Regions from separate parts of the Rhizobium sp. AN73 genome, predicted to be linked through region 3. Evidence: predicted binding sites of a transcription regulator. Region 3 holds the regulator's gene; each other region holds the start of a gene.

Region 1 (2,270 bases), 1.0 Mb from region 3:
GTTTGGCGGTAGCGACGAGATCCATGTTGATGGAGCCGAAAACAGTAATCATCAGGGCATGTCCGTATAAAATTCAAGCAAGGCGGCGACTTTGCCCGAGGCGATCACTCGTCGTCAACCACCCGCAGTTTCGCCGTTCCCGCCCTGTTCTCCGCAAAGCGTCGAGCCTGCTCGATTTCCCCGTGAGAGGTCTCTTTTTCCGTCGGCGAAAAATCGAGGCCCTCGATCTTCTGGCCGCGCGCCAGCACCTTGTCGGAGGAGATCAGCATCATGTCGACGTCTTTCTGCGCCAGCCCGAAATGGGCCTGTAGCTTGCGCGTCCGGTCGTCCAGCCGCCGCACATCGTCCATGAGAAGGGCAACTTCGCCCTGAATGAGATGCGCCTGTTCGCGCATGCGCTGGTCCTTCAGCACGGACTGGATGACCTGCACCGACAGCATCAGCAGCGAAGGTGAAACGATGACGACGCGGGCGCGGTGGGCGCGTTGCACCAGATATTCGAAATGCTGGTGAATGTCGGCAAAGATCGATTCGGACGGCACGAAGATAAAGGCCGTATCCTGCGTTTCGCCGCGGATCAGATATTTCTCCGCCACGTCGCGAATATGAACTTCCATATCGCGGCGGAATTGCTGGGTGGCAGCCCGTTTGCCCTCGGGCGATTCATCCGCTTTCAGCGCATTCCAGGCCTCCAGCGGAAACTTGGCGTCGATGACGAGGGACGGCGCGTTGTTCGGCATCCTGATGATGCAGTCCGGCCGGTAACCATTCGAAAGCGTCGGTTGAAGCTGAAAGGCGCCGGCGGGAAGGGCATCGGCGATCAGCGCCTCCATCCGTGCCTGTCCGAAGGCCCCGCGCGTCTGCTTGTTGGAAAGGATCGCCTGAAGTCCGACCACATCCTTCGCCAGATCCTGAATATTGCCCTGAGCGGCATCGATAACCGCCAAGCGCTCCTGCAGGCGACTCAGATTCTCGTGCGTCGATCGGGTCTGCTCCGTCAACGTTTCTCCGAGGCGCTGCGACATGCCGTCGAGGCGCTGGTTGATCGTCTGACCCATCTCGGTCTGGCGTGTGCCGAGCGTCTCTGCCATCGCCGCGATCCGACCGTGCAACTCTGACTGGGTTTTCAACAGATCGGAAATTTCACCATCGGCTTCCGCTTTTTTCACACGACTTTTCGTGACCATCCAGAAGGCGGAAAGGCCGAAAACGAAAGCCGCAAGAAGCGCACCGAAGCTGATGTCGACGGAGCCGGCGCGCAAGGCGGGATCGAGGAGAAAAGAGAAATCGATGCTCATGGCCAAATCTATCAGATTTCCAGTGATTCGTAAGATCAAAACAAGAACATTCATGCGGCGGAATTGAGTCGGACAAAACCGGACGAAGCTGCCATTTCGCCCGCGTATTTTTTATTTCCTCCGCGCAAGAGATACGTTATGGGAAGCCATGACTATCAAACCGCTTATCATTTTGCCCGATCCCGTGCTGCGCCAGCAATCAAGGCCCATCGAACAGGTGGATGCCGAAGTGTTGCGCCTTGCCGACGATATGCTCGAAACCATGTATGATGCGCCGGGCATTGGCCTTGCCGCCGTTCAGGTCGGCGTGCCGCGCCGCATGCTGGTGATCGACGTTTCGCGCGACGACGAGGAGAAAAAGCCGGTCGTCTTCATCAACCCGGAAATCCTCAAAGTGTCCGACGATGTTTCGGCCTATGAGGAAGGCTGCCTCTCCATTCCCGATTATTATGCCGAGGTCGAGCGTCCCGCATCGCTGACGATGAGATATGTCGACCGTGACGGCAAGCAGCAGACCATCGATGCGGACGGCCTACTGGCGACATGCCTGCAGCACGAGATCGATCACCTGAACGGCATTCTGTTCATCGATCATATTTCGCGGCTGAAGCGCGAGATGGTCATCAAGAAATTCACCAAAGCAGCCCGCGCAAAGATCTGATCCGTCTCATTTGGGAGACGGAACGATATAAGGGGCAGGGGGCGATATGGCTCTTCGTATCATTTTCATGGGTACGCCGGAATTTTCCGTTCCCACGTTGCGTGCGCTGGTGGAAGCGGGTCACGAGATCGTTGCCGTTTATACCCAGCCGCCGCGTCCCGGCGGCCGCCGCGGCCTTGATCTGCAGAAATCGCCGGTGCATCAGGCGGCCGAGTTGCTGGGCCTGCCCGTGCTGACGCCGGTGAATTTCAAGGCTGAAGAAGACCGGCAGCAATTCAGAGAATTCGATGCGGACGTCGCTGTTGTCGTTG
Region 2 (2,270 bases), 150 kb from region 3:
AAGATGGTGGGTATTCTGTCGCAATCCGACGTCATGGTTGCGATGCTGGCGGACAAGGCCGCGGCATAAGCTGCCGCAACCTTAAAATAAAACACTCTCGGTGCGCTTGTTCAGACCCGCTGACTATCGTCTGGCCTTCAAAAGGCGCTGCCACAGCGTGCCGCCGAAAAACCGCCCAAGCACGACGAAATAGGCGATGATCAGTGCGAAGGCGAAAAGGGCGGGCATGCCATTCAACTGGAAGCCGTTTGGTGTTCGTCCGCCCGCAACCGATGCGACGATGAATCCGGCGGCGAAAAACGCCGTCCAGAAATCGAGGAAAAATGCCAGTATGATGCGCCAGGTGGCAGGCTGTTTGGGTACCGTTTCGTCACTCATGCCCGTCTCCTGTTGCTTCACCCGTCATTTCCCGTCCGATCAGAACGGGATATCGTCGTCCATGTCGTTGGAGAAGCCACCGGAAGGCTGGCTGCCGCCACGGGAAGAAGAGCCACCGCGCGCTGCCGGCTGCTGGTCGTAACCGCCACCGTAGTTACCGCCGCCGCTGCCATAATCTCCACCGCCGATGTCACCACCGCTGCGGCCACCGCCGCCGCCTTCGCCGCGACCGTCAAGCATGGTCAGCGTGGAGTTGAAGCCCTGCAGCACAACTTCGGTGGAGTAACGATCGTTACCGGTCTGGTCCTGCCACTTGCGCGTCTGCAACTGGCCTTCGATATAGAGCTTGGCGCCCTTTTTCACATATTGTTCGACAACCTTGCACAGGCCTTCGTTGAAAACCACGACGGTGTGCCATTCGGTCTTTTCCTTGCGCTCGCCGCTGTTGCGGTCGCGCCAGGTCTCCGAAGTGGCAATACGCAGGTTGGCGATCGGACGGCCGTCCTGCGTCCGGCGAATTTCGGGATCGGCGCCAACGTTCCCAATCAGAATTACCTTGTTTACGCTACCAGCCATCTCGTCATCCTGTCCGCCGGCGATCATGACCGGCAATTGCATTTCAAAAAATTCCGCACACAATAACCATCGCCGCCCGTAAAGGGCACCGCAACCGGGAACAATCCACAGCGAATAATCCCGACATTCAAACAGCGTATATTCGCACTTGCAATTTGTTCCTTTTTTGTTCTATTGAATCGTGAAATTCGAGTCAAGTGAGCCGAAAAGCCATCGACCGATAGGGAATAAACCTCGACACGTCCGGTTGCGTCACTACATAAGGACGCGCCGCCATCAGGCCTGTTATTTTTGTCCGAGCTTTATCATGAGTGAATTGAAGACGATTTCCATCCGCGGTGCCCGTGAGCATAACCTCAAGGGCATTGATCTGGATCTGCCGCGTAACAAGCTGATCGTCATGACCGGGCTCTCCGGCTCGGGCAAGTCTTCGCTTGCCTTCGACACGATCTATGCCGAGGGCCAGCGCCGTTATGTCGAGAGCCTTTCGGCCTATGCGCGCCAGTTCCTCGAAATGATGCAGAAGCCGGATGTCGACCGTATCGAGGGTCTGTCCCCGGCGATTTCCATCGAGCAGAAAACCACCTCGAAGAACCCGCGTTCCACGGTCGGCACGGTCACGGAAATCTACGACTATATGCGCCTGCTGTTTGCGCGTGTGGGCGTACCCTATTCGCCGGCCACGGGCCTGCCGATCGAAAGCCAGACCGTCAGCCAGATGGTCGACCGCATTCTTGGCTTCGAGGAAGGCACGCGCCTTTATATTCTCGCACCGATCGTGCGTGGCCGCAAAGGCGAATATAAAAAGGAACTCGCCGAGCTGATGAAGAAGGGCTTCCAGCGCGTCAAGGTGGATGGCCAGTTCTACGAGATCGCCGACGTTCCCGCCCTCGACAAGAAATACAAACACGATATCGACGTGGTGGTGGACCGCGCCGTCGTGCGCCCGGATATGGCAGCACGCCTTGCCGACAGTATCGAGACCTGCCTCAAGCTGGCCGATGGGCTGGCAGTAGCGGAGTTTGCCGACAAGCCCCTGCCGCCGGAAGAGACTGCGGCCGGTGGCTCCGCCAACAAATCGCTCAATGAGACCCATGAGCGCGTGCTGTTTTCGGAAAAATTCGCCTGCCCGGTCTCCGGTTTCACCATTCCGGAAATTGAGCCACGGCTTTTCTCCTTCAACAATCCCTTCGGCGCCTGCCCCAGCTGTGATGGCCTCGGCTCGCAGCAGAAGGTCGATGAAAACCTGATCGTTCCGGAACCGGCGCGCACCCTGCGCGACGGCGCCATCGCCCCCTGGGCCAAGTCTTCGTCGC
Region 3 (2,270 bases):
CTCCTTCAAGCCGGCCTCGTACCACTCCTGCATGGCGGGCAGGGCGAGCAACCTATCGCAATAGGCTTTCGCCGCAGGCGAAAGATCCGCGCCATAGGTCTGGAAACGGAATGCGACCGGGCAGAAAAAGGCATCGACCGCCGTGAATTTTTGACCGGCAAGATAGGGCCCGCCAAATTTCGCAAGGCCTTCGCTCCATAGCGCATCGATGCGCTTTATGTCGGCCGCCAGCCCGGCATCGCCAACCTTCGGCTTTATCCTGACGCCGACCGACATGGGATAGAGATTGCGCAGCGAGGAAAAGCCGGCATGCATCTCGCTTGCGGCCGACCGTGACCAGGCCCTTGCCTTCGTGTCGCTTGCCCAGATGCCCTGGTGTCTTTCGGCAAGGTACTCGGCGATCGAAAGCGTTTCCCACACCGTTACACCATCGTCGACAAGGCAGGGCACCTTGCCGGTTGGCGAAAATGTGGTGAAGGCGACGCCTTCGCCGAATGGAACGAGCTTTTCATCGAAGGCGATACCGAGTGTGCGCATCAACACCCACGGCCGCAGCGACCATGAAGAATAGTTCTTGTTGGCGATATAAAGATCGTACATGGCGTATCTCCCGGATATGACGCGCATTTCTACACCTGCCAAGCGTTCACGGAATATCGAAAATATTCCATGGCACCCATAAGCGCTGTTGATGAGTGGTAAAACGGAGTACGGAGAGCTGCATCCTGCGATATGTCACCAGCGGGTGGCAATGAAGAACTCAGCGCACGACGAGATTGAACAGATTCGCGCAGCCTTGCCCAAAGCCCCTCGATCGTTCCCGCGCCGATGGCACCAGAAGCATGTTTGCCGTTGCGCTTACCGCGAAACAGAAACATTGAGGCGAAAGCCGCATCTGAATTTTACGGGGCACGGTAAGCCGATCCGCCGGGTGACACACATCTTCCGTATACCAGCAGACCGTGCCTCATTCGGCACCAGCCACACCCACTTGCACGAGTGTCATCTTCACAATGACACCCGTTACAAAAAGGGGTGACGGCCGGTTCCATTGGATCAATGGTAACGGCGGATCAGCCCCACCAGTTTACCCTGGATTTTCACCCGGTCCGGTCCGAAGATGCGGGTCTCATAGGCGGGGTTTGCTGCCTCGAGTGCAATGGACGCGCCCTTGCGGCGGAAACGCTTCAGCGTCGCTTCCTCGTCATCCACCAACGCCACGACGATATCGCCGGGATTGGCGGTGCTGCCATTGCGGATGATGACGGTGTCGCCGTCGAAAATGCCGGCCTCGATCATCGAATCGCCCTTGACCTCAAGAGCGTAATGTTCACCCGTGCCGAGCATGTCCACCGGAACGGCCACATCATGGGTGTTGTTCTGGATGGCGGAAATCGGCACACCGGCGGCAATGCGGCCCATGACAGGCACGGTGACGGCCCCGACGAGATCGTTGGCCGGCGTCTTGGGGGCAGGGGCCGCTTCCGGCGCCTTGGGCTTGCCAAGGCTGCCTTCGATGACGCTCGGCGAAAAGCCGCGCTGCGGCCTTGCGCCCGGCGTATAGGCCTCAGGCAGCTTGATGACTTCCAGCGCTCGCGCTCTGTTAGGTAGCCGGCGAATGAATCCACGCTCTTCGAGCGCAGTAATCAGCCGGTGGATGCCGGATTTGGAGGCAAGATCGAGTGCGTCCTTCATTTCATCGAAGGAGGGCGGCACGCCGGACTCTTTCATTCGTTCATGAATGAAGAGAAGCAATTCCTGCTGTTTGCGCGTGAGCATGAGGAAAACACCCTTTAGAATCGTCGTGGAAGTCGCGAAACAAATACAGAACGGACACTATATGTTCCATATGTGTTCCGCAATCCCCTAAAATTTCGTGAAGCTGCTATCTGTTGTTTTGATGATTTGCTTCTTTGCGCCTGATTGTGCTTTTCTGCGGTCCAAATCGTTCAGGCATGCCCGGACGGAGCGCCAGCGCAGGAAGCAGGTCATGATGAAATCCCATAACGTCGATCATCTCGTTCTGCCGGTACAGGATATCGGCGTTGCCGTGAAACGTCTTGCCAGCCTTGGATTTACGGTCGCACCGGAGGCTCTTCATCCCTTCGGCACGCAAAATGCCTGCGTTTTTTTCACCGACGGCACCTATCTGGAGCCGCTCTCAGTTGCTGATCCGGCTAAGTATACTGCCTCAGTGGACAAGGGAGATGTGTTCACCGGCAGGGATCGGGCTTTCCGGCAGCGCGACGGGCAGGAGGGTTTTTCTGCCC

The links. The regulator LexA, encoded in region 3, represses DNA repair genes until DNA is damaged. The targets are predictions, from matches to a motif close to TGTTCNNNNTGTGTTCNG.
Region 1: a site for LexA is predicted at 1,330-1,347, ahead of RBH10_RS20875 (DNA recombination protein RmuC). Genes of this name have one in related genera too.
Region 2: a site for LexA is predicted at 1,111-1,128, ahead of uvrA (excinuclease ABC subunit UvrA). Genes of this name have one in related genera too.

What each region holds. Positions count from the first base shown of each region.
Region 1 is NZ_JARWME010000002.1:2,222,861-2,225,130, reverse strand. Features, by position in the region: gene RBH10_RS20880 (ribokinase) at 1-52, opposite strand, end outside; gene RBH10_RS20875 (DNA recombination protein RmuC) at 105-1,298, opposite strand; gene def (peptide deformylase) at 1,447-1,959, shown strand; gene fmt (methionyl-tRNA formyltransferase) at 2,006-2,270, shown strand, end outside.
Region 2 is NZ_JARWME010000002.1:1,071,242-1,073,511, reverse strand. Features, by position in the region: gene RBH10_RS15240 (HPP family protein) at 1-69, shown strand, start outside; gene RBH10_RS15235 (hypothetical protein) at 124-378, opposite strand; gene RBH10_RS15230 (single-stranded DNA-binding protein) at 418-996, opposite strand; gene uvrA (excinuclease ABC subunit UvrA) at 1,262-2,270, shown strand, end outside.
Region 3 is NZ_JARWME010000002.1:1,220,866-1,223,135, reverse strand. Features, by position in the region: gene RBH10_RS16005 (glutathione S-transferase family protein) at 1-600, opposite strand, end outside; gene lexA (transcriptional repressor LexA) at 1,057-1,779, opposite strand; gene RBH10_RS15995 (VOC family protein) at 1,991-2,270, shown strand, end outside.